DNA from 4 places in the Streptomyces sp. NPDC048278 genome. Region 4 is predicted to be linked to each of the others. Evidence: riboswitches for the same ligand, from Rfam matches in the RefSeq annotation. Region 4 holds a riboswitch; each other region holds the start of a gene.

Region 1 (7,412 bases), on a different contig from region 4:
CGCCCGCGGCCACCACCACGACGACCCCCACGCCGGCCGCGAGGCCGAGGGACGGGCCGTCGGCCGGCGGTGAACTGCCGGCCCCCGCCGCGACCTTCTCCCCGCAGCCGCGCGCCGGATACCCCCCGATCGCGCACAACAACGCGTTCGTGTCGTACCGCAGCGGCTTCGCCACCGCCGCCAGTGCCTCCGCCGTCGTCGCGTCCTCGGACACCACCGCGCACGCCGTCCGCCGCGCAGGCGGCCGTTCCCCCGACGGCGCGTCCGCCGTCGTGCCGAAGTCGACGACCAGGCCCACCCGTTTGCGGCCCCCGACGGCAGACGTGTCCGCGCAGATCGTCGCGAAGTCCGCCGTGCCGCGCGGGCGCGACGCGTCCGCGGAGTCCTCGCTCACCGCGAAGCGGAAGCCCTCGACCGAACCGTCGGCGGGCCGCGCGGTCGACGGCCCCTGCGTGGCGTACGTCCAGCGCGAGCCGTCGCGCTCCCAGAAGGACCAGTACCGGTAGCCGGTGGCCGCCGCAGGCCCGGCGGCCGTCGCGCACAGCGTCAGCGCGGCCAGGAGCGGCAGCACCGCACGGCGGACCGCGGTCACGGCTGCTGCTGCTTGCGACGGCCGCTGAACAGGAAGCCGATGCCGATCCCGGCGACGAGCCCGGTGCCCACGATCCACCACACGCTGTTGCCCGACTTCTTCGCCTGGCCGTGCTTCTCGGCCTGCTTCTCGGCGGCGGCCCGCGGGGCGGGTCCCGTCGCGTTCAGCGCCGTCACCAGGTCCGTGCCGCCGAAGTCGCGGGGGTCCGCGCCCATCGCGTGCGCGGCGAGGATCAGTTCGGCGTAGGCCGCGGGCCCGCTCTGCCGCGCCCACGGCACGGCGTGCGCCGCCAGCCAGGCGTACGGCTTCCGCGCCTGTTCGGTCCAGCCCTGCGCGGCGAGGGCGACGACCGCGTCGGCGGTGTTGCCGTAGTCCGGCTGCGGTGCGGCGCCGGGGAGCGCGGAGACGAGGTGGCCGGCCTTCGACATGGCGTCCGCCAGGTACGCGGCGCCGTTGCGGGCCACGTCCTCCCGGGCGAGGGCCTTGCCGGAACCGGAACCGGAACCGGATCCAGAGCCGGAGGCGGAGTCCGCGCAGTCGGGGGCCTTCGCCGGGGGCTTCCCGGGCGTCGTCACGAAGCCCTTGCCGAGGGCTCCGAGCACCCCGGCCGCGGTCGCGTCCGCGTTGGCGGCCAGCTTCCCCTGCTTGTCCGGCTGGTAGGCGAGGGCACCGCCACCGTCCTGGCCGCAGGGCAGGGACCACTGGGCGAGCAGGGCGTACGGCGACCTGTCCGCGCTCTCGCCGGTCGCCGCGAGCGCGCCGACGACCACGCCGGTGGAGTTGGTGTCGCTGGGCGAGCCCGGGGTGTAGCCCCAGCCGCCGTCCTTGTTCTGCTGCGACTTCAGCCAGGTCACGGCCTTGTCCGCGGCGGCGTCGTGGCCGCCGGCCGCCTTCAGCGCCTGTACGGCGGCGGCCGTGCTGTTGGTGTCGACGGCCACCTTGGCGTCACAGGCCGCCGTCGGCTCGGCGCGGAACGCGGCGAACGCGCCGTTCGCGCACTGCTGCCCGGCCAGCCAGTCCACCGCCTTCGCGGCCGGGGTCACTCCCACCGCGCGCTGGGCCAGCAGGGCGAGGGACTGGCGCCAGACGCCGTCGAACTTCGGGTCCGAGTCGCCGTACAGCCCCGACGGGAGCACCGCCGACGCGGACGGCGACGGGGAGGTGGTGCCGGCGGCCAGTGCGGTCGTCGCGGGTGTGGCGCTACCGATGACGGCGGTGGCGGCCAGCACCCCGGCGGTGCGGCGGAGGACGGTCATGATCGGCGGGTGCCTCTCCCTGCGGGGAGCCGGGCAGCACGGGACACCCCGGCGGCTCGGCTCCGTAAACCTCGACGGTGCCGTGCGACGACGGGTGCCGGCGCACATGAGCCGATCAACGTCCCGGGCGCGGCGGTCCGGCTTGCCGCAACGGGTGCGGCTCACGGTTGCGGGTCAGCGCCGGAATTGCACCGGCTTCCCCCCGTACGGGTGATGACGACCCGGCTACCTTACCGGCCGTCGGCGGAAAGCTGAGAGGGGGCTGTGCGGAGACCTCGTTATGGTCATGTCATGACGGGGAGACTGCTCGGTTCGGGGCGTTCGGCCGACGTGTACGAGCTCGACGAGGCGTGGGTGCTGCGCCGGGACCGGGACGGCCGGGGGGACGCGAGCGCCGAGGGCGCGCTGATGACGTACGTACGGGAGCGCGGGTACCCGGCGCCCCGGGTGCGGCCGTCCGCCTCCCGTACCGAACTGGTCATGGAGCGGCTGTCCGGGCCGACCATGCTGGCGGCGCTGCTGGCGGGGGAGACGGGCCCGGCGGAGGGCGGCGCGCTGCTCGCCTCGCTGCTGCGGCGGCTGCACGCCCTGCCCGGCCGGGACCCGGCCGACCCCGGCGCCCGGGTCCTCCACCTCGACCTGCATCCGGACAACGTGATCCTGACCCCCGACGGCCCCCGGGTCATCGACTGGACCAACGCCGAGGACGGGCCGCCCGGACTCGACTGGGGCATGTCCGCGGTGATCCTCGCCCAAGCGGCCCTGGGTGCCTACCCGTTGGCCCACGACCTGCTGACCGCCCTGCTCGCCGACCCGGGCGGCCTGACCGAGGCGGGGCTGGCGGAGGCTCTGCGCCGGCGGGCGGCCAACCCGACGATGAGCCGAGCGGAGGTCGAAGTGCTGGGGGAGGCGGGGCGGTTGATACGGGCGGTCGCCCTCTAGCGCGCCGGGTCCGCCGATTTCCCCCGCGTGAAACCGTGGCTCCGCTCCACCTTCGCCACGTGCAGGGTGTAGCTCTCGTACCACTCGGCCCGCCCGCGCTTCTGCGCCTCGCGGTGCTCGGCATCGGTCCGCCACTGCGCGAGCGCGTCGGCGTCGCGGAAGTACCCGACGGTGATGCCCAGCCCGCCGGGGGTCTGCGCGTGGTCCATCCCCAGGTACCCGGGGATGTCCTTCACCAGGTCCTCCATGCGGGCGTTGGTCTCCGCGTAGCCGCTCTGGTCCTCGGTGCGCACCGTGCTGAAGACGGCCACGTAGTAAGGGGGTTCATAGGCCTCGACGGGCCCGACAGGCGCTTCCTGGTGATTGCTCATGACGGCACCGTAGGGCGGGACGCGCCCGGGGATCCAGCGTCTTTCCCGAACGGGACCCGCACGGGATCGAACTCTTGACCAAAGCCCCTGGACCCCTGGACCCCTGGACCCCTCGATCCCTGGACCCTTGGGTCCCTAGGCCGCGTTCACCGCGTCCGCGAGCGGGGAGATGCCCGCCGACAGGTGGCGGGCCATCCGGCGCAGCGCGTCGTCGCAGTCGGCCGGGGTCTCGCCGACCGCCACCCACAGGGCCAGCCGGTCGGCGGCGGTGGCGTACGGGCCGGCGGTGACGTGGCTGCCGGTGTGCCGGGTGAGGAGCATCCGGTCGGCGCCGGGTTCGTGGGCGGCGTCGGGGGAGAGCTCCAGGTGGTCGAGGCGGCCGGTGGCGGCGGGGTAGGCGAACTGGACCGCGGCCGTCCGCTGCCGGGTGGGCGTCGTGTCGGCGGCCTCGCCGGTGGCCAGGGCGGCGGCGGCCCGGGCGAGGTCGACGCCGGTGGCCCGTCTGACGAGGAGCGGGATCAGGTCGCCCGGGAGATGCGGGGCGACGTCGGTCACCCGGGGGCCGCGGTCGGTGAGGGCGAGGCCGATGTGCAGGACGCCCCGGTCGACGCCTAGGGCGCGCACGGTGCGGTCGACGGCCAGGCGCAGGAAACGGTTGTGCAGCAGGCCGTCGTGGGCGTGCACGGTGTGCCGCAGCGGCTGCCGGGCGGGCGCCGGGCCCAGGGTCGTACGGGTGATGGCGGCGATCCGGATCTCGCCGTCGAGGACGACCGTCTCGGCCGAGACGCGGGACGGGACGCCGGGTGCGCGGGGTGCGCCGGGGTCGTCGGGGTCGCCGACGGGAACGGCGCGGCCGGCCAGCAGCGCGCGCAGGGCGGGCGGGTCCGCGCAGGCGGTGACCACGGCGAGGGAGGGGCCGGGCAGCCCCAACTGCCCGGCGATCCTCGCGGCGGCGACCGCGTACTCGCCCGAGTAGGTCAGCACGCCGCGGACCCGGTGCCGGGCCGCGAACCGAACCACCGCCGACGCCGTGGCGCCGCCTTTGCCGGGGTCCGCCGCGAGGTGTCCGGCCAGGCACGGCTGTGCCCAGGCGGGCGGCGCGGCGTCCACCAGCAGTACCGGGCGGGCCGAGGCGATGCGCGTCAGGACGCCCTCGTCGTACGCGCGCCGGCGGCCGGCGCCGAGGAGCAGGACGGGCTGCGGCATCGGTTCGCCTCACCTTCTGGGAGGAGGCGGGGCGGCTGGTCGCCCTGGGCGCCGCTCCCCTATAGGCGGCAGCCGGGGCGGGTCGGTTCGACCGTGGCCTGGTGATGTGATCCTTTCCTGCCGATCCGTCACATGTCAACGATTACTGCCCTCTTGTGCAGTGGTCCTTGTCATGTCTGGTGGGCGGGACCGGTGATTCGATAGCCTCGCGTGTGCCGGCCCCCGTTCGGCCGGCCGACCGACCACGCGCGTCCAGGGGGACCTTGGTGAGCGACGCCCATGCCCCGTTGACCGGCGTACTGGAACGGCTCGGGGAGCTGACCGGACGGCCCGGACGGCTCTGCGAGGTGCTGGACGTGGCCGACCTGTCGTACCGCACCGGCATCCCGGTCGGGGTGGTCGCCGAACTCCTCGCGGGCGGCCCCGCACCCGAGGCGGGACTCGCCGAACGGGTCCGGCAGCGGCTGGACTTCATCCGCGAGCACCGGCGCCGCCCCGACGGCAAGCGGTACTCGCTGGGCGAGCTCGCGGCGATCGCCGGCACCAGCAGGCAGTGGCTGAGCGAGTGGCGCAAGAGCGGGCTGCCCGGCCTCGAACACACCGACCGGCTGCGGCGGTTCTTCGGCCTTCCGCCCGGCTTCTTCACCGCCGACGAGCCGGAGGCGCTGTACGAGGCGCTCCAGCCGGTGCTCCAGTGTCTTCAGGCCCAGGCGGACCCGCTCTCCCGGCTCCGCGAGAGCGGCCTGGTCCGGCTGGCGGCCCGCGCGCCTCAGATGAACCCCCGCCAACTGGCCACCCTCGCCGACCTGGCGGAGATGCTCATCACGGCCGAGGGAGCGGTCAAGGGCGCGGTCAACTGAGCGGTCGACCGAGCGGTCAACCGAGCGGTCGACTGAGCGGTCAACCGAGCCGCGTCGGCTACACCGCCAGGTAGGTCACCGGCTCGCTCCCCGCCACCGCCTCCGCCCGCCCCAGCTTCACCAGCCGGCGCAGATGGGCCTCGGCCTCCGAGACGGCGATGTTCCGGGAGCCGTAGGGGATCTGGTCCCACGGCCGGTTCCACTCCATCCGCACGGCCAACTCCCAGGGTGTGAGCGGCTGCTGGAGGAGGGTGAGCAGGCCGGCCAGGCGTTCCTCGTGGTGGGCCAGCAGTTCCCGTACCCGTTCCGGTGCGTCGGTGAAGGTGTACTGGTGGGCCGGGAGGACCTCGGCGGGGGCGAGGCGGCCGACGCGTTCCAGGGAGTCGAGGTAGTCGCCGAGGGGATCGGTGACGGTCGCGTCGTCGGGGTCCTCGTAGAGGCCGATGTGCGGGGTGATCTCGGGGAGCAGGTGGTCGCCGGAGAACAGGCGCCCGTGGCCCGGGAGTTGACCGGGGTGGGTCTCCTCCAGGTGCAGGCAGACATGGCCGGGCGTGTGCCCCGGTGTCCAGAGGGCGCGCAGCCGGCGGCCGGGCAGGCCGAGGAGTTCGCCGGGGAGGATCTCGCGGTCGGGGAGGGCGGGGGCCAGGCCGGGCGGGGTGTTCCGGTGGCGGGGGCCGTCGCGCAGCGGCGCCACGTGCTCCTCCGGCGCCCCGGCGGCCGTCAGCTTCGCCGCCATGTACGTGAACCACCGCTCGGGCCGGGTCTCCCGGGCCCGCCGCACGATCGCCGCGTCGGCCGCGTGCATCGCGATCCAGGCCCCGGAGGCCTCGCGCACCTTCCCCGACAGCCCGTGATGGTCGGGATGGTGGTGCGTGATGACGACCCCGTGCACCTCGCCGACGCCCGTCCCGCACGCCGCCAGCCCCGCGACCAGCACGTCCCACGACCCGGGGTCGTCCCACCCGGTGTCGACCAGCACCGGCCCCCGGTCGGTGTCCACCACGTACACCAGCGTGTAGCCGAGCGGATTGTCCGGAATGGGGACGGCGACGGACCGCACACCCCCACCGAGATCCCGCACCGCCACCTCGGGCCGTGTTTCTGCCGACCCGTCCAGACCGTCCGCCATCAGCCTTCCTCCGCCCCCGCCGGTACCGCCGGCCCCGTGGCCACTGACCACCAACCACTATAACCAGAGCTGATGTTCCGTCAGATGGTTGCCTGAGGACAGCGCGGCCACCGGGCCGGACGCCCCCCCATATTGGTTTGCCGCCGGCCGGACCGGCCGGATAGGAAGCTCGCATGCTGAGAGGCGAGACGGTCGGGCTCAGAGCCCGGCACGAAGAGGACATCCCGGTCCTGCGGGCCGAGCTCTACGACGACGTGGTCAACTCCTCACGCGCCGACAGCCGGCCGTGGCGCCCGGTGTCGCCCACCGCGGAGGACCCACGGCTCACGGTGGACCACCAGGACGACGAGACGGTCAAGTTCTCCGTGGTGGAGCTTGCGGGCGGCACGCTGGTCGGCGGCGCGACGCTGTGGGGCGTCGACAGCCACAACCGCGGCGCCCACATCGGGCTCAACCTGCTGCCGTCCGCCCGCGGCAAGGGCTACGGCACCGACGTGGTCGCGGTGCTCTGCCGCTACGGCTTCGTCGTGCGCGGCCTGCGCCGGCTGCAGATCGAGACGCTGGCGGACAACGCCGCGATGCTGCGCGCCGCCGAGCGCAACGGCTTCGTCCGCGAGGGTGTGCTGCGCTCCTCGGCCTGGGTGATGGGCGAGTTCCTGGACGAGGTGCTGCTCGGGCTCCTCGCCGAGGAGTGGCAGCCGGCCTCGAACGACTAGGTCCCGCTCCAGCTCCAGCTCCAGCTCCCGCTCCCGCTCCTGGTCCCGGTCCGCGTCCGGGGCCGGACCTCGGGCGCGTGCCCGGCGGTGCGGGACGGGCGGTCGGTCGGGCGGGCGGTGCAGGACGGCCGGGCGGTCGGTCGAGATATTCCGTGCTGCCGTCCGGGACGAGTGACACAGTGCCCGCCATGGTGACTTCCCCGCTTCTGCGTCAGATCGCCCGCACCCGCCGCTTCACCCTCGGCGCACCCGCCCCTCTCACCGTGGCGCCGGACGGTGCCCGCGTCCTGTTCCTGCGGAGCCGGGCCGGGGACGACCCGGTCGGGTGCCTGTGGACGCT
Region 2 (7,412 bases), on a different contig from region 4:
CTGGCCGTCCTCCTCCCCCGTCGTCACCGACTACGAACGGGCCACGCTCAACTCGTACGCCGCCGGCATCGACCCGTCCCGGGTCTCCGACGCCCGCAACCTGATCGCCGACATCTACGGCTACTGGCAGACGTCGGAGGCCGGTTACTTCGGTCCGTCGGCCAACTTCAACGGCACCGTCTTCGCGGCCCTCGCCCTGAACGGGGCAAAGACGACGGCCGGTCAGGTCCGCGTCCCGCAGGCGCTGCGCGATTCGATCGTCACCCGCATCCGCGCCAACCAGCACAACGACGGCGGCTGGAACTACAGCAAGGCCGAGGGCAACGCGACCCAGCTGGCGGCGGCGAGCGACATCGACATGACCGGCGCCGCGATGGCCGCCCTGTGCGTGTCGGGGGTCCCCAACACGGACACCGACATCGTGCAGGCGAAGGCGTTCCTGAAGAGCAAGCTGGTCGCGAGCAGCGGCGCCTTCAGCGCGCTGTTCGGGGTCAACACCGACTCCAACGGCTGGGCGGTGTCGGGTCTCAACGCCTGCGGCATCAACCCGCAGACCGGCGACTTCCTCACCTCCCAGGGCAAGACGCCGGTCGACTTCCTGATCGCCCAGCAGTTCAACCCCGGCGGCGGCTTCAAGTACCTGCCCAGCGACACCAGCCCGTCCGCCTACGCCTCCATCGACGGCCTGCGCGCGGTCGCCGGAGCCGGGTTCACCGCCACCCCGCCCGTCCCCACCACGACCGGCGCCCCGCAGTGGGTCGGGCAGACGTCCCTCACCTCCGGTACGGCCACGAAGCTGGCGCTGACCGTGGACGACGGCGCCGGGAACCTGAAGGTGTGCTCGGTGGCACTGACCCCGACCGGCTCGACGACCACGCTCGGCGCGGTGCTCGACGCCGCCGTGAGCGCGGCCACCCCGTCCGGCTGCGTCACCGCCGTGACCCCGTCCTCCGGCACCGGCACGATCACCTCACTCAACGGCACGGCCAACAGCGGCTCGAACACCTGGAAGGTCAGCGTCGACGGCGGGGCGTTCGCCACCGCGGCCAGGGAGACGACCGTGGGCGTCGGCGACACGATCGCGGTGCGCTGGGGAGCGTGAGGAGTTGTAAGCGGTCATAGGCTCGCGGGATGCGCATCGTCTCCCTGCTGCCCGCCGCGACCGACATCGTCGCCGAACTCGGACTGTCCGCGCGGCTGGTCGGCCGTACCCACGAGTGCGACTGGCCGCCGGACGAGATCGCGTCGGTACCGGTGGTGACCGGGGCCGACCTCGATCAGGACCGGCTCACCAGCCGGGAGATCTCCGACGCGGTCGGCGGCTCGGCGCACTCCGGGTCGTCTCTGTACACCCTGGACACCGAGGCGCTGGCTGCCCTGCGCCCCGATGTGATCCTCACCCAGGACCTGTGCGACGTGTGCGCGGTCTCGTACGAGAAGGTCAGCCGGACCGTCCGCCTGCTCGACGCGGACACCCGCGTCCTGAGCCTGGAACCGCGCACGCTCGACGACGTCCTGGACTGCCTGGTCACGGTGGGCGAACTGCTCGGCGTGCGGGAGCGGGCGGAGCGGCGCAGAGCCGAACTGCGCGCACGACTCGACCGCGTCCGCGCGTCCGTCGCCGACCGGGACCGACCCCGGGTGGTGGCGATCGAGTGGCTCGACCCGCTGTGGCCGGCCGGCCACTGGGTGCCGGAGCAGCTCACGGCCGCCGGCGGGATCCCGCTCCTCGCCGCCCCCGGCGAGCACACGAAACCCATGACCTGGGAGGCGGTGCGGGCCGCCCGGCCGGATGCCGTCCTGATCCTGCCGTGCGGCTTCCCGCCCGAACGGACTCTGCGGGAAGCCGAGTTGCTGACCGCCCTGCCAGGGTGGGACGACCTGCCGGCCGTACGGTCCGGCCGGGTCTGGGTGCTGGACGGGCCGTCCTACTTCAACCGCCCGGGGCCACGGGTGGTGCGTGGGGCCGAGGTGCTGGCCCACGTCCTGCACGGGGTGCGGGCCGGGGAGCCGGTCACGGCGTCCGAGGCCCGCCCCTTGTGAGTCGCTGCGCTCAGAACGCGGTCCAGGTGAACGCCACCTTGTCACCGGCGTTCAGCTTGAACTGGCAGCCGCCGACGGGGGTCGAGGTGCCGTTGACGGAGATGTTCCAGTAGGCGGTCCCGCCACCGTTGACGCCCTTGATGGTGTCGACGGAGTAGTCGTCGAACGACGCGTACCAGGTCCCGTCCCAGGTGAAGTGCCGTTTGTGGGCGGCGTCGTCGAGGGCGGCCGTCGGCGTCGGCACGGCCGAGGGATTGGCGGCGCCGTTGGTGCCGTCGCAGTGGTGCGTGCCGCCGGTGGCGGTGGTGACGTCGTGCCCGCGGGTTCTGATCTTCCCCTTGAAGAGAAGCCCGTCCGGGCCCTGCACGGTGAGCGTCACTCTGACGGGAGCGTTCGTGTCCAGCGCGCTCTGGGCCTGCGCGACCGCCGGAGCGGACGCGGCGAGCGCGAGACCGAGGACGGTCGCGGTGACCAGGGTGCGGGTGCGGGGTGCGGATGTGCGGCGCAAGGCTGAGCCCTCCTGTAGACCATGACAGCGAGAAGCGGATCGCTGCACACGCCGGGCATCCCGACTCACGGCCGCTCATGGGCCGTACACGGTTGCAGGTCAGCGCCGGACTCCCACCGGCTTCCCCCCGGACGTGCGCATATGCACGAAGTGCCCGCATCCTAGGGGCTGTTGGGGACGGAACACCAGACCTTCACCCGGGCGCCGGTCCTGCCGGACTCGGAGCCTGTCTCCCCGTTCCGCCAGGCCGGCTCGGCAGTGCGTAATAGCCGTACCGCCGACACAAGCAGCTCCAGCAATTGCTTCCCCGGGTCAGAACCGGTCGGTTCCTCCCGAGCGAACCAGCTGTCCCCCTGTCAATGTCCTCCGCTTCTGGCGAGAAACCTCAGGTTTTGACGGGCAAAGATGGTTGTCCAGCCGAACCACCTCTGCGGCTGACGCTTGCCCCATTCCGGTACCGGCCGATGCACTGGGCTTGCGCTGCACGACCTCGTGGAACGTGAACATGGTGTGGCTGCGCCCCTGTGTCGCCGACCGGCCCCGGCATCGCTGCCGATCCGTCGGGGCTCTGAGCTGCCCCACTCCCCACAGCACAGAAACCGCGTACCCAGTGATCAATACGGGACATACACCCGGCTGTTCCTTGGCCTTGTTCAGCAGGACCGATCCCATCCCGGCCCATACCTGCGCATGCTGCCCTTCAGCTCCCGGACGCCGGTCGGCGGGTTCCGCGGGTGTGCCGATGCGCACGACCGCGACGCAATGCGCGCATGTGTGTGACGAGGCACGACCTGACCTACGTGGCCAGACGGAGAGGAAGGGAACGCGGGACCGACACGCGAACGGCCCCGTCCCGCCTGTGTGTTTCACACGGGACGACATCGAGGGCCGTCCGTCCTTCGTCCCGCACAACGCGGACGGCGGGACGCACGCGTGAAGTCCAGGCTCGATCCGCTGTCCATGGCCGCCATGGCGGTCACCGTGGTCGCCGTCTCAGCCACCGCCCCGCTCACCGCCGCCGCCTCCGCCTCACCTCTCGCCATGGCCTTCTGGCGCAACTGCCTCGGCTTCGCCGTGCTCGGACCGTTCCTCCTTGTACTGCGCCGCCGGGAAGTGGTGCGCGTCACGCGGGGCGAGCGCGGCCTCCTGCGCCGGGAGCAGTGGTGGCCGCTGGTCTTCGGTTTCCTCGCCGCCACCACGCTCGCCCTCCACTTCGCGGCCTTCATGACCAGCACCCGGTTGACTTCCGTCGCCATGTCCACAGCGCTCGTCGCCACCCAGCCGCTATGGCAGGCTCTCATCGCCGCGGCGCAGGGTGCCTGGCTGCCCCGCCGAGCGTGGATGGGTCTCGCACTGTCCGTGGCGGGAGCGGCTGCGGCCGGCGGCCTCGACATCAGGTCCGGTGGTACAGCGCTACTGGGCGACCTGCTCGCCCTCGTCGGAGCCGTTGCCCAGGCCGGGTACACCGCGCTGAGCGAGCGGTCGCGCGCGGATGTGAGCACACCCCTCTATTCGACCTTCACCTCGCTGGTGTGCGGCATGGAACTCCTCGTCGTCTGCCTGCTGGCCCACATCCCGTTGACGGGCTTCGACAGATCCACCCAGCTGTCGCTGCTGGGGCTACTCGTCCTTCCACAGATCCTGGGTCTCGGCTCGCTGAACTTCGCCCTCGGCAGGACCTCGGCGACGGTCATGAGCGTCCTGCTCCTGCTGGAGACCCCCGTGGCCGCGCTCGCGGCGTGGTGGTTCATGGGGCAGGGCATCAAGCCCGCGACCCTGCCCGGGCTCGTGCTGATCATCGTCGGCGTCACGGTGGTGGTGACGAACGGTGTACAGCAGACCACGGAACAGCGCGGCAGGCACCGCCGTACGCGAGTGTCTGCCCCGGCAACCGTCCCGTACACGCCCCAGGCCATGCCCGCGCCGCGGCGGTCGGCGTTTCCCGACTTCACCGAACGGGACCCGAGAGTGGAATGGGCGGCGCACACCGTGGACACGAGCCCGACGGTAACGCTCACCTACCACGGTTCGGGGGCGTTCGACACCCTGCTCCTGCGCAGACCGCAGGTGGGAGAAGGCGAGCCAGGCCTCGATGGTCCCGCTGGGCCACCTGTCCACCTCCTGCCGGTCCGTCAGGTCCGCTGCCCGGCCCTGGTCCCGGAACAAGTCCGGCACGCCGATGGCGGCAGTTCCGTGCACCGGTCCACCGAGTACTGATCCACAGTCATCAAGAACGGATGGAGCCCCTATGGTCGACGTCAATGTGACGCCCTTCGAAGTCGAGGTCCGGAGCCGCACCGGAAACCTGCTGCGGGCCGATGTGTACCTCCCCTCGTCCGGCGACGGCCGCTACCCGATCGTGCTGGGGGCCTCTCCGTACCAGAAGGCGCTGCGCCACCTCCCGCCCAACCCCGTCTTTCCGTTCATTGAATACGGTCCGATCCAGCTGTACCTCGACAACGGCTATGCCTATGTCGCGATGGACCTGCCCGGCACCGGCCGCTCCGAGGGAACCTGGGACCCGGTCTCACGCGGTGAGGGTGAGGCCATCCACGACATGATCGAGCACGTTGCCGTCCAGCCGTGGAGCACAGGCTCGGTCGGCATGATCGGTATGTCGCACTACTGCTGGAGCCAGTGGAACGCGGCGCGCACCCGTCCGCCGCACCTGAAGACGATCGTGGCCTACGACGGCGCGACGGACATGTACCGCGACTGGATGTACCACGGCGGAATCCCGATCCAGGGGTTCCTCAACACCTGGCTGTTCGGATCGGTGCTCTACCAGCACGAGCTCAGAGGCATCGACTTCCACGTCGGCGACAAACACGAGTACATCTACGACGTCCTCTCGCACCCACTCGACGACGAGTGGCAACGCCGCAGGTCGCCGTTCTGGGAGCTGCCGTCCGTCGACATCCCGGTGTTCTCCATCGGTGTGTGGGGCAAGGCGGCGTTGCATCTGCGCGGCAACTTCTACGGCTTCGAGCGGGTCCGGGGACCGAAGAAGCTCCTGGTCGCTCATCCGTCCAGCTTCGCCGAAGCGCAGATGTACTACTTCGACGAGCAGTTCCACCGCGACGAGCTGCTCCCCTGGTACGACCATCACCTCAAGGGCATCGAGAACGACGTGATGAAGCAGCCGGCAGCGCGCTTCTACGTCAACGGCGAGAACACGTACAGGTCAGCCGCATCCTGGCCGCCACCGGACGCCACGCCGACGACCTTCCACCTCACCGGGACACACAGCGACGCCGTCACCTCGCTCAACAACGGGTCGCTGACCGAGGCCGAACCGGACTCCGAGCAGGACTCGACGTCGTGGTCGTACCCGGATCCCCAGTGGATGGCCGGTGTCACCGTCTTCGACAAGCACGGCGTGCCCGACCACGTCGCGCGCGTCAACACGTTCACCTCGCCGCCGATGGACCGGGACCGGGAGTTCACCGGCCACGGTGTGCTGACGCTGTACGCCTCTAGCGACCAGACGGACATCGATGTCTTCGTCAAGGTCTCGCTGGTGTCCGCCGAGCCCGACGCCGGGCTGCCCGTCAAGGTCTCCCAGGGATGGCTGCGCGCGTCGCACCGCGCGGAGAATCCCGAACTGACTTCCGACATGCGCCCGTTCCATCAGCACACGTCGGTGGAGCCGCTGGTGCCCGGCGAAATCTACGAGCTACGGGTGGAGCTCCTGCCGATGTCCTTCCTCGCCCGCGCGGGCGACCGGATCCGGCTCGAACTGACCAACCAGGACTCCCTGATCACCGACGCGCCGATGACCCACTTCTACGGAACGAAGGTCGGCACCGACACCTACCACCACGATCGCGGGCACCCTTCGACACTTCGCCTGCACGAACGTCCCCGCACCTGATTCCCCTGACCCGATTTCCCTCACCTGAAAGGAGTCTCCCGTGAGCATGGTCTATCTCGCGCAGCCCGAACAGCAGCAGCAACTCGAATGGCTCGACGGCGGCACACTGGCGATGCTGCTCGACGGCCAGGCCACCGACGGCCAGCTCATGATCGGCCGATTCGACGTCGCCGAGGGAGAAGCGCCGCCGTATCACAAGCACACTCGCGAGGACGAGGTCTTCCTGCTGCTCAAGGGCACGGCCCTGGTGTGGTGCGACGACCAGGAGTACGAGCTCGCCGAGGGGGGTGTGGTCTTCCTGCCCAAGCAGGTCCCGCACGGATACCGCATCACGTCCAGGAAAGCCGACCTGCTGATGATCAACACCCCGGCCGGCATCGAAGGGATGTTCCGGGAGACCGGCCGCGACAAGTCCACGCCTCGTCCGCCCGGCTTCGAGGTCAGGCCCGACCCCGGCGTCGCCGACAAGTACGGCAACGTCATCATGGGCCCGCCACGCTGACCGGGCCGCTCCGCACGCGAACCACGGGCCTCGGCCGGCTCGCTCGGCCCTGCGGGCGCGGGCCCCGGTCGGCCACGGCCCGCCACCTCCAGCGGAGCGTTCAGGGCCGCCTGCGGCGCGATGCCGCGGAGCGGGGCGGAACGGTGCGCATGTGCCGGCGGACACTGTCGAGGACTTCACCGAGTCTGGTGACGTCGTCGTCGGTCAAAGGCTCCAGCAGATGCCGGCGCACGACCTGGACGTGACCGGTCATGACCCGGTCGAGCAGAGCGCGGCCCGCCGGAGTGAGGGAGACGATGACGCTGCGCTCGTCCTCCGGCGAAGGCGCCTTGACCACCAGTTCCGCGTCAGCCAACTGGCCCACCTGGTAGGTCAGTCCGCTGCGGCTGTGCACGAGCCGGTCGGCGATGTCGGTCATCCGTTCTCGCCCCTCGGCGCTCTCTCCGAGCACGGCGAGGATCTGGAACTGGGTGTAGCTCAGTCCG
Region 3 (7,412 bases), on a different contig from region 4:
GATCAGCCGCCCGTCGAACTCCGGGATCGCGACCTGCATCGCCGCGTCCATGGGGGAGAGGGCCGCGTCGGACTCGTCCCAGGCGCTCTTCGAGGAGGTCAGGCAGAGGCCCTGCAGCACCGGCACGTCGAGGTCGGCGAGCGCCCCGATGTCCCAGGCCTCCTCGTCGCCGCCGGCCGAGGCGTGCGAGGCGTGCGTACCGCCGGCCGCCAGGACGGTCGCGACCAGCGCGTCGGCCCCGGCGAGGAGCTCGTACAGTCCCGCGTCCGCACCGCGCAGCGAACCGCAGTACACCGGAAGGGCGTTGGCGCCGTGCGCCTCGATCGCGTCGCACAGGGTGTCCACGAAGCCGGTGTTGCCGCTCAGTTCGTGGGCCCGGTAGAAGAGCACCCCGACGGTCGGCCGGCCGCTCTCCCGGGTACGCGCGCCGTGGACGCCGTACTCCGGCATCTTCCGCGGCTCCTCGAACCCCTCGCCGGTCAGCAGCACCGTGTCGGAGAGGAACCGGGCCAGCTCGGTGAGGTTGGCGGGGCCGCCCTCGACGAGGTACTTGAGGGCCTCGGCGACCACACCCGCCGGCACCGACGACTCCGCCATCAGCTCGGCGTCCGGCACCGCCTCGCCGCCGAGCAGCACCGTCGGGATCCCGGCGGCCTTCAGCGCGGCGAGCCCGTCCTCCCAGGCCCGCTTGCCGCCGAGCAGCCGTACGACGGCGATGTCCGCGCCCGCGATCAGCGCGGGCAGCTCCTCCGCGACGTCGACGCGCGTCGGATTGCCGATCCGGTAGTCGGCACCGGAGGCGGCCCGGGCCGCCAGCAGATCGGTGTCGGCGGTCGACAACAACAACACAGTGCTCATGCGGGCGCTCCCGGTGGAATGAAAGGCAGTCCTTGCGGCGCGCCCGACTCGATGAGCCGCCAGAGCGCGTCCGTGTCCGCGTGCTGTTCGATCAGGTCGCCGAGCCGGTCGAGCTGCTCCTCGCGCAGCGCGGCGAACGAGGTGTCGGGGGCCGGCACGAACCGGCGGCCCGCGGCGGTGGCCACCTCGCGCAGGAAGGCCCGGCGGAAACCGTCCGACTCCAGGGAGCCGTGCCAGTGCGTGCCCCAGGTCTGCCCGACCCGGCAGCCGTCCAGGCTGTGTCCATGGTCATCAGAGATGAACGCGTCGCCTCCGGTTACTTCGGCGACCCCGTGATGAATCTCGTACCCCTCGACCCGCTCGCCGAGTGCCGCCCCCTCCGGCCGGGTAAGGATCTTCTCGGGGGCGAACCGCACCCTTAGGGGCAGCACCCCGAGACCCTCCACCCGCCCCCGCCGGCTTTCGACCTCGTCCTCGATGTGCTCCCCGAGGATCTGGAAGCCGCCGCAGATCCCGAGCACGGGCCGCTGTTCGGCGGCCCGGCGCCGCAGCGCCTCCGCGAGCCCCCGCTCGTGCAGCCACTCCAGGGCGCGGACCGTCCCACGGGTGCCGGGAATGATGACGAGGTCGGCGTCGGCCAGCTCCTCCGGCCGGTCCACGAACCGCACCACGACGCCCGGTTCGGCGGCCAGCGCGTCCACGTCCGTGAAGTTGGACATCAGGGGGATCGCACAGACGGCGACCCGCAGCACGTCCTCGCCGACGGGCGGGGCGGTGTTCGACTCGCGGACGGTCCCGCGCAGGGAGACCCGGAGCCCGTCCTCCTCGTCGATGCCGAGGCCGTGCCGGAAGGGCAGGACACCGTAGGTGTGGCGCCCGGTGAGCCCGTGGAGCATGTCGAGGCCCGGCTCCAGCAGGGAGACGTCCCCACGGAACTTGTTGACGAGGAACCCGGCGACGAGGGCCTGGTCCTCCGGCGAGAGCAGTGCGACGGTCCCGAAGAAGGAGGCGAAGACGCCGCCGCGGTCGATGTCGCCGACCACGAGCACGGGCAGCCCGGCGTTCCGGGCGATCCCCATGTTCACGATGTCGGTCCGGCGCAGGTTGATCTCCGCCGGACTGCCGGCCCCCTCACAGATCACCGCGTCATACGTGCCCCGCAACTCGGCGAGACAGTCGAGCACCGTCCCGAGCAGCTTCTGCTGCCGCCCGCCGTGGTAGCCGCGCGCGCTCAGTTCGCCGACGGGCCTGCCGAGCAGCACGACCTGACTGCTCTGCTCGCCGCCGGGCTTGAGCAGCACGGGGTTCATCAGCGCGGTCGGCTCCACCCGGCAGGCCTGCGCCTGCATGGCCTGCGCCCGCCCGATCTCGGCTCCTTCGCGCGTGACAAAGGAGTTGAGCGACATGTTCTGCGCCTTGAACGGCGCGACCTTCACACCCTGCCGCACCAGCCACCGGCAGATACCGGCGGTGACGACACTCTTCCCGGCGTCGGAGGTGGTACCGGCGACGAGGAGGCCTCCGTTGTTCATGACGCCCGCCCCGAGCGCGATCCGCGCAGCAGGGCCCCCGCCGCGCTCACCCCCAGCGCCAGCCACCCCACGCGCCGCGACAACCGCACCGCCCGCCCGATGTCCGCGACTTCCACGGCCCGTCCCTCCCCGTTCAGCACCGGCCGGTGCTCGACCCGGCCCCCGTACGACAACGTCCCCCCGAGCCGGACCCCCAACGCCCCCGCGAAGGAAGCCTCCACGGGCCCGGCATTGGGACTCGGATGCTTCGCCGCGTCGGTCCGCCAGGCCCGTACGGCTCCCCGCGGGTCGTCCCCGGCCGCCGCGGCCAGTACGGCGGTGAGCCGTGCCCCCGGCCATCCGGCCACGTCGTCCAGGCGCGCGGAGGCCCACCCGTACCGCCGGTACCGGGCCGACCTGTGACCCACCATCGCGTCCAGGGTGTTGACGGCGCGGAACCCGACCAGACCGGGGACGCCGGCCACGGCTCCCCACACCAGCGCGCCCACGACCGCGTCGCTCGTGTTCTCGGCGACGGACTCCACGACCGCCCGCGCGATCCCGTCGGCGTCCAGGGCCTGCGGATCCCGTCCGCACAGATGCGGCAGCCGCGCCCGGGCCGCCTCGACGTCGCCGGCCTCCAGGGCCCGCCCGACGCCGCGGGCCTCGCGCGCGAGCGAAGTACCGCCGACCACGGCCCAGGTGGCGGCGGCGGTGAGAGCGACGGACGCGGCGGTGGACGGCCGTACGACCCGCTGGGCCACGGCGCCCAGCGCCACGGCGCCGCCGGCGCACACCGCGGTGTGCAGCGCGCCCCACCCGCGGTGGTCCCGCCACAGCACCCGCTCCACGGCGCCTGCCGCCCGTCCGAACACGGCGACCGGATGCCCTCGGCGCGGATCGCCGAGCAGCAGATCACCGAGTAGGCCGGCGGCGGCACCGTACGCGAAGACGCGATCGGCACCCATCGGCTCAGCCGGCCGAGGGGTCGGCGACGGGGTCGGGAACGGGCCGGGTACTCGACCTCGATCGGCAGCCGCGCATGGCGTTATGTCCTCACTCAGGGTGTCCGCGCCCTGGTTCGACGAGACCGGCGGTGGGAGTTCCTGGCTTCCGGGGACTGCTACCCCGGTGACAGTGGCGGGACCGCGCCGGATTCACACCGGCTTCCTCCCTTGCCGCCGTACATGGCTCCGGAAGTCCACCACGCCCCGGAAGACCCGTCAACTTGCCTTTGACCTGCAACGGAGGAGTGTGCTGAGGCCCACACACTGGCCGGTTCGCTCACTGGCCGACCGGCCCCTGTCTCCCTAGACTGAAACCGAGGATCCGGCGAGCGGTAGGGCGAGTGGCGGAGGGCGATTGCGACCCATTCCTCGGGGGGCCTGCGCGGCTGCGTGCGGTGACGCTACGGTTTACGGGCATCAACGGACACCTTCGAGGCGCCAATTCGCGAGTCGAGGAGGTCGGTGTGATCGACGGGGGCCCGTCCGCGAGTGCCTGGCGTATCAGCAGCTATTCGATGACTGGCGAAACCTGCGTGGCGGTCGCAGTCGTCGCGGGGGAGGTGCTGGTCCGCGACTCGAAGGACCTGACCGGCTCGGCCTTCATCTGTCTCGCGTGCGAGCCGTGGCACCTGTTCCTCGTGGGACTCAGATCGCGCGGCTTGAGTGACGCCGAGCCGATGTGACCGACCTGGGAGGGGGACCGGATGGGGAGCGACAGTGGGGGCCGCGGGGTGCACCGACCGGACTGGCTCGTCCTTGCGGCGTACTGCGTGGTGTGCGGTCTGGCGGCGAGCGTGGTGGGGGCCGCGACTTCGTTTCTGGCGGACGGCACCAGGGACAGGCTGATCGTCTGGGGAGCCGTGGCGACGGCCGTTGCCCTGGCCGGCGGTGTGGGATGGGGGTACGGCCCGGATCCGGTCCGTCGTCTGGTGAGAATCACTCTCGCCCGCCCCGGCCGGAGCGCCGCAGAAAGCGACCGAGAGCGACACCGACCGCACTGATCGCGCTCGTGGCGGCGAGTCCCAGTGCGATACCTATCGGCCTGGGTATGGACAGTTGGATGCCACGCGCCGCGTAGCAGAGAAAGCCCAGGGAGAGTACGACCGCGACCGTGCACAGGCTTGCGGTGACGAACCGCTGGATCGCGGTCCTGGAGAACGCCTTGTCCTCCGCGATCCGCCGGTCTTTCTCCCCATTTCGGATGTCCTCGTAGTTCTTGGTCTTCCGGGCGTTGTCCGTGACGCGGTCGATCAGTTCGTTGTCCGACAGGGAACCGGAACTCTGCAGCTCCTCAGGGGACGCAACGGTCCCCTCCGTCACACCGGACGGCTCACGTCCCCGGGGCCGCAGTGCTGCAGTGAGTCGTTCGGTGAGCCGCCCCATCGCCCCTCCTGTCGGGCCCATGGCCTAACTGGTGCCGAAGTCCCGTGCGGCGTCATCGATCAGAGCGACGGCGTCGTCGTCCGAGAGCGCCATGTCGGTGAGCAAGGCGAAGCATTCCTGGTATCGGGCGACGAGTTCATGGTCGTCCCTGATGGCGAGCTGTCCCGCCGAGTGCTCCACCCACAGCAGGTCGTCGTCGTCCTTGAAACCGAGCAGGACGAAACTGCCGAGCGTCGCGTAGTGGGCGCCCGCGCCGAAGGGCAGTACCTGGAGGGTTACCCGGGGGTGCTCCATCAGCGTCTTGATGTGCTGCAGTTGATGGCGCATTACGGCGGGTTCGCCGATCCGGCGGCGCAGGGCCGCCTCGTCGACCACGAACATCATCTCCGGGGACTCGTCCCCCTCGAAGAGCCGGTCCTGGCGGGCCGTGCGCAGTTCCACCACACGGCGAATGCGCTCCGGGGGGGCCTGGGGGGCGAGCAGCGCTTCCGCGTAGTCCTCTGTCTGCAGGAAGCCGGGGAAGACGATGGGGTGGTACGTGCGTACGGAGTCGGCGGCGCTCTCGTATCCGAGGTACTGGGTGAACGACTGGTTCAGTACGTCGCTGAAGGGAGTCCACCAACTCTGTCCCTTGGAGCCCCGGGCCGCCTCCTGGAGCTCGGAGACGAGCTGAGGGTCCGTCACTCCATAGCGTTCGAGGAGGGCGCGCAGGTCGGTCACCGAGAGACTGACCGTGCCGGCCTCGATGCGGATGATTTTGGAGAGGGACCACTCCAGGGCTTCGGCCGCCTCGCGCTGCGTCAACTCGGCTTTCTCGCGTGCACTGCGTAGTTCGATGCGCAGTCTGCGTCGGTTCAGGCTCGGATCCAGTGGCCTGGGCATCCTGCTCTCATCTCATCTCTGTGCGTCTGGGCCGAGGTTCGGGCGGCCGGCGGAACGCCATGCCCGATCCGACTCTATCAGTTGGCTGTGCTCCATATGCCATGTGTCGATTCGCTGTTTCGAGCAGACATCGCGATCCGACTGGTGTCGGGTCGCGCATGTCTGATCAGGACATGCAAAACGCGGGGCGGGGAAGCGTGAATGTGCGCTTCCCCGCCCCGCGGGACGGTGTGGAGGGGTGGTTCGCCCGAAGCCTCAGGCCTTCGCCACGATCAGGTGGATGCCGTACGCCACGGCTGCCGCGCAGCCGGCGAAGCAGAGGTAGGCGGCGGTCACGGCCAGGGTCGCGGAGTCGCCCTGGGCGGTGGCGCGTTCGCGGGCGGAGAGGCCCTTGATGCCGAGGGTGAAGAGCGCCACCAGCCCCACGGTGGCCACGAGGCTGACGCCGAAGACGGAGCCGATGGCTGCCCAGTCGATGTTCATGTCGCTTCTTCCTCGGGGTCAGACGGTGGCGGCCGGGTCGGTCGCGGGAGCGGCCGGGGCGGGGGAGGGGGACGGGATCGTGGCGGTGAGGTCGTCCGTGACCTGGCCCGTGACCGTGGCCGGGCCCGCGGGCGGCGGGGTCACGGCGGCGATCGCCGTGGTCACCACGCCGGCCGGCTCCTCGGCGACGACGTTGCTGCTGTCCACGACCTCGCGGCGGGAGAGCTTCCAGATCGTGGCGCTGGAGGCCACGAGGAAGACGGCGACGACCGCCGTGCCCCAGTCGCCGAGGTCCGTCACGGACTCGGCGAGCGCGCCGACCAGCGCGGCGGCCGGGAGCGTGAGCACCCAGGCGACCATCATGCGGGTCGCGGTGGACCAGCGGACCGTACCGCCCTTGCGGCCGAGGCCCGCGCCCATCACGGAACCGGAGACGACGTGCGTGGTGGAGAGCGAGAAGCCGAGGTGGGAGGAGGCCAGGATGGCGGTGGCCGCGCTGGTCTGGGCGGCGAAGCCCTGCTGCGGCTGGAGGTCGGTCAGGCCGGTGCCCATGGTGCGGATGATCCGCCAGCCGCCGATGTAGGTGCCGAGCGCGATGGCGAGGCCGGCCGAGAGGATGACCCAGGTGGGAGGGTTCGAGCCGGGGGCGATGGCGCCGCCCGCGATCAGCGCGAGGGTGATGATGCCCATCGTCTTCTGCGCGTCGTTGGTGCCGTGCGCGAGCGAGACCAGGCCGGCGGAGGCGATCTGGCCGGCGCGGTAGCCCTTGCGGGTGGCCTCGTCCTCGGCGTTCTTCGAGAGCGTGTAGGAGAGGCGGGTGGAGAGCGCCGCCGCGAGGCCCGCGACGACGGGGGCGGCGACCGCAGGCAGCAGGACCTTGGTGACGAGCACGTCGCCGTGGACCGCACCGAGGCCGGCGGAGGCGACGGTGGCGCCGATCAGACCGCCCATGAGGGCGTGCGAGGAACTGGACGGCAGGCCCACCAGCCAGGTCACCAGGTTCCAGAGGATGGCGCCGACGAGGGCGGCGAAGATGACCTCGGGACGAATGCCGTTCTCGTCGACGAGACCCTTGGAGATCGTGTTGGCGACCTCCACCGAGAGGAAGGCGCCCACCAGGTTGAGCGCGGCGGACATGGCCACCGCGATCTTGGGCTTGAGCGCACCGGTCGAGATGGTGGTGGCCATCGCGTTGGCGGTGTCGTGGAAACCGTTCGTGAAATCAAACGCGAGTGCGGTGATCACCACAATCGCGAGGATCAGCGAGAAGTTTTCCATTTACCCAGGC
Region 4 (7,412 bases):
GTCGCGTGCCGGGGCTGCACCCCCGCCGTGACGTCCAGTTCCGCGAAGCGCGGCAGGTCCTCGGGGCTGAGCAGCTGCGCGTGCTCGATCCGGCCGCGGCAGCGCACGGCCTCGAAGGCGTCCAGGGCCACGGTGTTGGCCCGGTCGCCGATGGCGTGCACCGCAGGTTCGATGCCGTGCGCGGCGGCCCGGCGCATGAGCCGTACCAGCTCGTCCGGTGCCGTCTGCTCGATGCCGTGCGCGCCGTCCGTGTTCTCGAGCCCCGGGTAGGGGTCGCGGCACAGCGCGGTACGGGTGTTGAGCGAGCCGTCCGTGAAGAGCTTGAGCGGGCCGACCCGCACCAGGCCGTCGGCCGCGCCGGTGCCGGAGCCGATCGCCGAGCCGGTGCGCAGCCCGCGCGCCACGGCCGCGTCCAGGTGGCTCGGGTAGACGGCGGCGGACACCCGCACGGCCGGCGGGGCCTGTGCCGAGCGCCGTTCCCAGGCGCCCACGGTGTCGCCGTACTGGAAGTCGATGACCCCGGTGACCCCGCGTGCGGCGGCGGCCCGGCAGGCGTCGGCGACCCAGTCGTCCAGGGTCTCGGCCGGCACCTCGGGCAGGGCCGCGAGCACCTCGTGTCCCTCCGCCTCCCGGATCAGTCCGGTCGGGTGGTCGCCGCGGCCGACCAGTGCCAGGCAGGCGGAGTTCAGCCACACGGCGTGCAGGTCGGCGCTGACCAGGACGACCGGGCGGTCCGGCAGGGCCGCGTCGAGGAGGCGCCGGTCCGGGGCGTCGGGCCAGAGCCCGTCCCGGAAGCCGTATCCGAACAGGACCGTTCCGGCGCCGGGTGCCGTACGGCCGTGGGCGCGCACCCGGTCGGCGACCTCGCGTGCGGAGGCGGTTCCGGAGAGGTCGAGCCGGCGGCGCGCGCTCGCCCACTCGGCGAGGTGGACATGGGCGTCCCACAGTCCGGGCAGCAGGACCCGCCCGTCCAGGTCGACGACCCGCTCGTCCGCGGCAGGTCCCGCGGGTCCGGCGGGCCGCACGGCCTCCTGCCCCGGGACCACATGCGTGACCCTGCCGCCCGCCACCCGCACACCGGCCAACGGGCCGCCCGCCCCCAGCCGTACCCGGGCGAGCGTCACCGCGGCCGACCGGCGCGGGGTGGTCGCGAAGTCCGTCATCGAGCCTCCCTCCGTGGCGGCAGACCCGCCCTCGACAGCGAAAAGAAGATGAACTTAGGCTTACCTTACCCATCACGGATCCGCCGCGGTCGCCCCCTTCCGCGCACGGCCCGCCGTCTCGGGAGGCGGGCCGGTGCGGGCCGTCCACCCGGCGCGTCAGACGGCCGTACGGCCACCGTCGACCGGCAGGACCGCGCCCTGGACGTAGCTCGCCGCGTCGCTCACCAGGTAGGCGATCGCCTCGGCGACCTCGCGCGCCTCACCGGGCCGGCCGGCGGGCGCCTGTGCGGCCAGGGCGGCCAGGTCGTCACCCATGCCGGCCGTGCCCTCGGTGCGGATGGGACCGGGCTCCACGGCGTTGACCCGCACCCCTCGCGGGCCGAACTCGGCGGCCCACGCCTTGGTCAGCAGGTTGACCGCCGCCTTGCTCGACCCGTACAGCGCCATCCCCGCGATGCCGTACTCGGCGGCGACGGTGCTGACGTTGACGATGGCGCCCCGGCCGCGTTCGGCCATGGCCGGGGCGAGCTCGCCCACCAGGCGGAACGGCGCCTTCACATTCAGGTCGTAGACGCTGTCCACCTGGTCGGCGGGCGTCTGCGCGGTCGGTCCGAACGGGTAGATCCCGGCGTTGTTGACAAGGATGTCGACACGGCCGCCGCCCAGCGCGGTGGCCTCGCGGGCCAGGCGCCGCACCGAGTCGGCGTCCCTCAGGTCGGCCGCCAGGAAGTCGGCCTTGCCGCCGCGCTCCCGGACGCCCGCGACCACCCGCTCACCACGGTCCGCGTCGCGGCCCGCGACCAGGACGTGCGCGCCGCGCTCGGCGAGCAGCGTCGCGGTCGCGGCGCCGATACCACTGGTCGCGCCGGTCAGCAGGGCCACGCGTCCGGTCAGGTCAGCAGAACTCACGAGGTGTCCTTAGGGTATGGAAAGTGGGGCAAATCCATCGTCCCGCCGCCTGCTCCGTGCGGCGACGGGAGTCCACGGCAGCAGCGGTGTTCCTCGGATTCGGCGCTCCTCGTCAGCGGATCCGACGACCTTCACGAGCGCCCCGTGCACCGGCCGGTGCGGGGCGGGGCGGGGCGGCGGCCGGAGGACGCGCTGGTGGCGGCCCTTCACCGGGCGCCCGGCCGCACCGCGATCAACTGCACACGTCCCGCGCTTACATGACCCGTACGGCTCGGGGCCCCGGCGGCCCGGAGCGGTGCGGACCGGCACCGATCGTCAGGTGAGGCAGCTATGAGCGAACCGAACGCAGCACCGCACGAAGCACCCGGCGCGGCAGCGGACGCGACCGGGGCGAGCAGCACGTACGACGTGATCGTCGTGGGCGCGGGCCCGGTCGGGCAGAACGTCGCCGACCGGGCCCGGGCCGCCGGGCTCTCGGTGGCCGTCGTGGAGCGGGAACTCGTCGGCGGCGAGTGCTCCTACTGGGCCTGCGTCCCCAGCAAGGCGCTGCTGCGGCCGGTCCTCGCGGTCGCCGACGCCCGCCGCGTGGACGGCGCCCGGCAGGCCGTCACCGGACGGCTCGACGACGCCGCGGTCTTCGCCCGCCGCAACCGATACGTCACCGACTGGGACGACAGCGCGCAGGCACTGTGGGTGAAGTCCATCGGCGCCGACCTGTTCCGCGGCCAGGGCCGGCTCGACGGGCCGCGCCGGGTCACCGTCGGCCGGGACGACGGCACCCGGCAGACCCTCGTCGCCCGGCACGCGGTGGCCCTCGCCACCGGCAGCCGGCCCGCGCTGCCCGGCATCCCGGGCATCGAGGAGGCCCGGCCCTGGACGAACCGGCACGGCACCGACTCCAGCACCGTGCCCGGCCGGCTGGTCGTGGTCGGCGGCGGCGGGGTCGGCGTGGAGATGGCGACCCTGTGGCAGGGGCTCGGGTCGCAGGTCACGCTGCTCGTCCGGCGCCGGCTGCTGCCCCGCATGGAGGCCTTCGCCGGGGAGCTGGTCACCCAGGGGCTGACCGAGGCCGGCGCGGACGTGCGGACCGGCGTCCAGGTGACCGCGCTGCGCCGCCCGGAACCGGACGGGCCGGTGACGCTCACCCTCGACGACGGGAGCGAACTGGAGGCCGACGAGGTCCTGTTCGCCACCGGACGCACGCCCAACACGGACGACATCGGCCTGGAGACCGTGGGCCTGACCCCCGGCACCTGGCTGGACGTGGACACGACCTGCCTGGTCGACGGGGTCGACGGGGCATGGCTGTACGGCCTCGGCGACGTCAACCACCGCGCGCTCCTCACCCACCAGGGCAAGTACCAGGCCCGCACGGCCGGGGACGCCATCGGGGCGCGGGCCGCCGGGCAGCCGCTGGACGACGGGGAGTGGGGCGACCACGCCACGACCGCCGACCGGCATGCCGTGGCCCAGGTCTTCTTCACCGACCCGGAGGCGGGCGCGGTGGGCCTGACCGCCGAGCAGGCGACCGCCGCCGGGCACCGCGTCGAGACGGTCGACCTCGACCTCGACGCCGCCCAGGGCGCCAACCTGTACGCCGACGGCTACACCGGCCACGCCCGGCTCGTCGTGGACGTCGACCGGGACGTGCTGCTCGGGGTGACCATGGTCGGGTCCGGGGTCAGCGAGCTGCTGCACGCGGCCACGATCGCGGTCGCCGGCGAGGTCCCGCTGAAACGCCTCCGGCACGCCGTCGCGCCGTTCCCCACGGTCAGCGAGATCTGGGTGTTCCTCGTCGCCGCGTACCGGCACCGGCGGGCGCAGCAGCAGGCGGACGCCGGCTGACACCCCGTCGGCCGTGACGGCCGCAGCGCCCGGTTCGTCAGCTGCGGAAGAGCTCGTTCAGGTCCGACTGGGAGATCTGGTCCCGGGCGTAGGTGAAGGTGCCGCGCTCGGCCAGCTCGCGGGCCGCGGCGAGCAGGTGTGCGTACATCGCCCGGGCGATGCTGCCGCCCACCGTGACCCGGCGCACGCCGAGTTCGCGGAGGTCGGCCAGGGACAGGGCGCCTCCGGTCAGGCCCATCACCACGTTCAGCGGGCCGTCGATCTCCCGCACCAGGCTGCCGATCGTCTTGGCGTCGGCCGCGCCCGGCACGAACGCGCAGTCGGCGCCCGCCGCCAGGTACGCGTTGGCCCGCCGGACCGCCTCGTCGAGCGGGCCGCCGGTGAGCAGCACGTCGGTCCGGCCGACCAGGACGAACGGCTCGCCGGCCGCGTCGATCGCCTCGCGCGCGGCGCGGATCCGGTCGGCCGCGAGCTCCGGCTCGTACAGCGGGCGGGAGCGGTCGCCCGTGAAGTCCTCGATGTTGCCGCCGGCGGCCCCGGCCGCGAGGGTCGTCGAGACCGTCTCGGCGACGGTCCCGGGCGCCTCGCCGAACCCGTCCTCCAGGTCCGCGCTCACCGGGATCCGGACCTCGGCGGCGATCTCACGGATCCGGCCCACCATGGTGGCGCGGTCGACCCGGCCGCCGCCGTAGTCGTGGTCCGCACGGCCCAGGGAGAAGGCGATGCCCGCGCTGGTGGTGGCCACGGCCGGGAAACCGGCCGACTCCAGGACGCGGGCGCTGCCCGCGTCCCAGGCGTTGGGGAGCAGGAAGCAGCCCTCCCGGTGCAACTCCACGAAGCGTGCGGCCCGTTCCCTGCGTTCAGTGTCCACGTCCGTCAGTGTGTCAGCCGGCACCGACAATCAGGCGTCAGCGGCTCCCCGAGATGTCCAGGGCGACGTCCGTGACCACGTCCCCCGGCCCGCCGACCAGCTTGCGACGCCCCGCCTCGACCAGGACGGTCGTACGACGACGGCGGCGGCGACCGCCATCGTGCCGAGCGCGCCGGTCGGGACGGTGTCACCGGCCCGCAGCGGGGGGGGTGGCAGCTGCATCGCGACCCCTGGCTTCGCCGGGTCCACGGCGGTCGCGGTGCTCTCGGTGGCGGTACCGTGCGACCGCTTCCGCCCTGCACAGCCGGCCCCGGCGGTGCGGACGGCGGCCCTGGGCCTCCCGGGCGCTGCGGAGCGGTGGCACCCCTGGGACGGGGACACGGCCCGTGCGTACGTCGTAAGGTGGCCCTCGCAGCTGGTTCGCCCTGTCAGCCGGACAGGGTGTCGCAAGAGGGAACCCGGTGGGAATCCGGGACTGCCCCGCAGCGGTGAGCGGGAACGACCGCCGTCATACGCACTGGATCCACCGGATCCGGGAAGCGACGGCCAGTAGGTGTCCTCCGGAGGAGGGCGTGCCCGCGAGTCCGAAGACCTGCCAACTGCCCGTGCGCGAACCACTCGTGCGCGGACATCCCGGTGACCTCGTGGGCGGGTCGGCGTGCATACCGAGCGGACGGCCACGGGCCGTCTCCGTCCGGTCCGTCACCCCTTCGCGCCCCCGTCCCGTCGCCGGGATCTCAGGGAATCGTCTCGCGAAGGAGATCTCCGTGACCACCGAGTCCGCAGCCGCGGCAGCCCGGGCCACCGTGTACGGCTACCCCCGCCAGGGGCCGGCCCGGGAACTGAAGAAGGCGACCGAGAGCTACTGGAAGGGCCGGCTCACCGCCGACGCCCTGCGGGCCTCCGCCGCCGAACTGCGCCGCTCCACCTGGCGGCAGCTGGCCGAGGCCGGCATCCACGAGGTGCCGACCGGCGACTTCTCGTACTACGACCACGTCCTCGACACCACCGTGATGGTCGGCGCCGTCCCCGAGCGGCACCGGGCCGCCGTCGACGCCGACGCGCTCGACGGCTACTTCGCCATGGCCCGCGGCACGCAGGACGTCGCGCCGCTGGAGATGACGAAGTGGTTCGACACCAACTACCACTACCTGGTGCCGGAGTTGGGTCCCGACACCGTCTTCGCCGCGGACTCCGCCAAGCAGGTGGGCGAACTGGCGGAGGCGCTGGCCCTCGGGCTCGCCGCCCGGCCGGTGCTGGTCGGCCCGGTCACCTATCTGCTGCTCGCCAAGCCGGCGCCGGGCGTGCCCACCGGCTTCGACCCGCTGACCCTCCTCGACCGGCTGCTCCCGGTCTACGCCGAGGTGCTCGCCGACCTGCGGGCGGCCGGCGCGGAGTGGGTGCAGCTCGACGAGCCCGCCCTGGTCCAGGACCGCACCCCGGCCGAACTCAACGCCGCCACCCGTGCCTACCGCGATCTCGGCGCCCTCGCCGACCGGCCGAAGCTCCTGGTCGCCTCCTACTTCGACCGGCTCGGCGAGGCCCTGCCGGTGCTGGCCAAGGCCCCGGTCGAGGGGCTCGCCCTCGACTTCACCGGGACCGGCGCCGCCAACCTGGACGACCTCGCGGCCGTCGGCGGGCTGCCCGGCAAGCGCCTGGTCGCCGGTGTGGTCAACGGCCGCAACATCTGGGTGAACGACCTGTCGGCGTCCCTCACCACCCTCGGCACCCTGCTGGGCCTCGCCGACCGGGTCGACGTCGCCGCGTCCTGCTCCCTCCTGCACGTCCCCCTCGACGCCGCCGCCGAGCGGGACATCGAGCCGCAGATCCTGCGCTGGCTGTCCTTCGCGAGGCAGAAGACGGCCGAGGTCGTCACCCTCGCCAAGGGCCTCGCCCAGGGCACCGACACCATCGCCGCCGAACTCGCCGCCAACCGCGCCGACCTGGTCTCCCGGGCGACTTCACCGATCACCCGTGACCCCGCCGTGCGCGCCCGCGCCGCGGCCGTCACCGAGTCCGACGCCCGCCGCTCGCAGCCGTACGCCGAACGCTCCGCCGCCCAACGCGCCCATCTGCGGCTGCCGTTGCTGCCCACGACGACCATCGGGTCGTTCCCGCAGACCGGCGAACTGCGCACCGCACGCGCCGACCTGCGCGCCGGACGCATCGACACGGCCGGGTACGAGGACCGGGTGCGGGCCGAGATCCAGGAGGTGGTCGCCTTCCAGGAGAAGGCGGGCCTGGACGTCCTGGTGCACGGCGAACCCGAACGCAACGACATGGTCCAGTACTTCGCCGAACAGCTCACCGGCTACCTCGCCACCCAGCACGGCTGGGTCCAGTCCTACGGCACCCGGTACGTACGCCCGCCGGTCCTGGCCGGCGACATCTCCCGTCCCGAGCCGATGACGGTGCGCTGGACGTCGTACGCCCAGTCCCTCACGGGCCGCCCGGTCAAGGGCATGCTCACCGGCCCCGTCACCATGCTCGCCTGGTCCTTCGTCCGCGACGACCAGCCCCTCGGCGACACCGCCCGGCAGGTCGCCCTCGCCCTGCGCGACGAGGTGAACGACCTGGAGACGGCCGGCACCTCCGTCATCCAGGTCGACGAACCCGCCCTCCGG

The links. Region 4 has a riboswitch for cobalamin ahead of metE (5-methyltetrahydropteroyltriglutamate--homocysteine S-methyltransferase). Riboswitches for the same ligand answer to the same signal wherever they lie in the genome.
Region 1: linked by a shared signal. The riboswitch ahead of AB0D74_RS41035 (prenyltransferase/squalene oxidase repeat-containing protein) and the one ahead of metE (5-methyltetrahydropteroyltriglutamate--homocysteine S-methyltransferase) in region 4 are both predicted to bind cobalamin.
Region 2: linked by a shared signal. The riboswitch ahead of AB0D74_RS41400 (DUF4430 domain-containing protein) and the one ahead of metE (5-methyltetrahydropteroyltriglutamate--homocysteine S-methyltransferase) in region 4 are both predicted to bind cobalamin.
Region 3: linked by a shared signal. The riboswitch ahead of AB0D74_RS06515 (cobalamin biosynthesis protein) and the one ahead of metE (5-methyltetrahydropteroyltriglutamate--homocysteine S-methyltransferase) in region 4 are both predicted to bind cobalamin.

What each region holds. Positions count from the first base shown of each region.
Region 1 is NZ_JBEZLP010000036.1:98,707-106,118, forward strand. It holds gene AB0D74_RS41030 (SCO2322 family protein) at 1-592, opposite strand, end outside; gene AB0D74_RS41035 (prenyltransferase/squalene oxidase repeat-containing protein) at 589-1,848, opposite strand; cobalamin riboswitch at 1,957-2,088, opposite strand; gene AB0D74_RS41040 (phosphotransferase) at 2,140-2,790, shown strand; gene AB0D74_RS41045 (antibiotic biosynthesis monooxygenase) at 2,787-3,161, opposite strand; gene AB0D74_RS41050 (beta-ketoacyl synthase N-terminal-like domain-containing protein) at 3,297-4,367, opposite strand; gene AB0D74_RS41055 (XRE family transcriptional regulator) at 4,634-5,227, shown strand; gene AB0D74_RS41060 (MBL fold metallo-hydrolase) at 5,286-6,356, opposite strand; gene AB0D74_RS41065 (GNAT family protein) at 6,530-7,072, shown strand.
Region 2 is NZ_JBEZLP010000037.1:84,140-91,551, forward strand. It holds gene AB0D74_RS41390 (hypothetical protein) at 1-1,102, shown strand, start outside; gene AB0D74_RS41395 (cobalamin-binding protein) at 1,132-2,043, shown strand; gene AB0D74_RS41400 (DUF4430 domain-containing protein) at 2,054-2,551, opposite strand; cobalamin riboswitch at 2,584-2,721, opposite strand; gene AB0D74_RS41405 (DMT family transporter) at 3,485-4,768, shown strand; gene AB0D74_RS41410 (CocE/NonD family hydrolase) at 4,800-6,425, shown strand; gene AB0D74_RS41415 (cupin domain-containing protein) at 6,472-6,927, shown strand; gene AB0D74_RS41420 (MarR family transcriptional regulator) at 7,028-7,412, opposite strand, start outside.
Region 3 is NZ_JBEZLP010000003.1:65,828-73,239, reverse strand. It holds gene cobN (cobaltochelatase subunit CobN) at 1-858, opposite strand, end outside; gene AB0D74_RS06520 (cobyric acid synthase) at 855-2,390, opposite strand; gene AB0D74_RS06515 (cobalamin biosynthesis protein) at 2,387-3,337, opposite strand; cobalamin riboswitch at 3,450-3,590, opposite strand; gene AB0D74_RS06510 (DUF397 domain-containing protein) at 3,841-4,059, shown strand; gene AB0D74_RS06505 (hypothetical protein) at 4,313-4,759, opposite strand; gene AB0D74_RS06500 (helix-turn-helix transcriptional regulator) at 4,784-5,641, opposite strand; gene AB0D74_RS06495 (hypothetical protein) at 5,897-6,124, opposite strand; gene AB0D74_RS06490 (inorganic phosphate transporter) at 6,143-7,402, opposite strand.
Region 4 is NZ_JBEZLP010000034.1:58,069-65,480, forward strand. It holds gene AB0D74_RS39685 (amidohydrolase) at 1-1,163, opposite strand, end outside; gene AB0D74_RS39690 (SDR family NAD(P)-dependent oxidoreductase) at 1,320-2,072, opposite strand; gene AB0D74_RS39695 (NAD(P)/FAD-dependent oxidoreductase) at 2,403-3,917, shown strand; gene AB0D74_RS39700 (isocitrate lyase/phosphoenolpyruvate mutase family protein) at 3,955-4,788, opposite strand; gene AB0D74_RS39705 (hypothetical protein) at 4,826-4,912, opposite strand; partial or broken gene AB0D74_RS39710 (IclR family transcriptional regulator) at 4,997-5,128, shown strand; cobalamin riboswitch at 5,188-5,403, shown strand; gene metE (5-methyltetrahydropteroyltriglutamate--homocysteine S-methyltransferase) at 5,556-7,412, shown strand, end outside.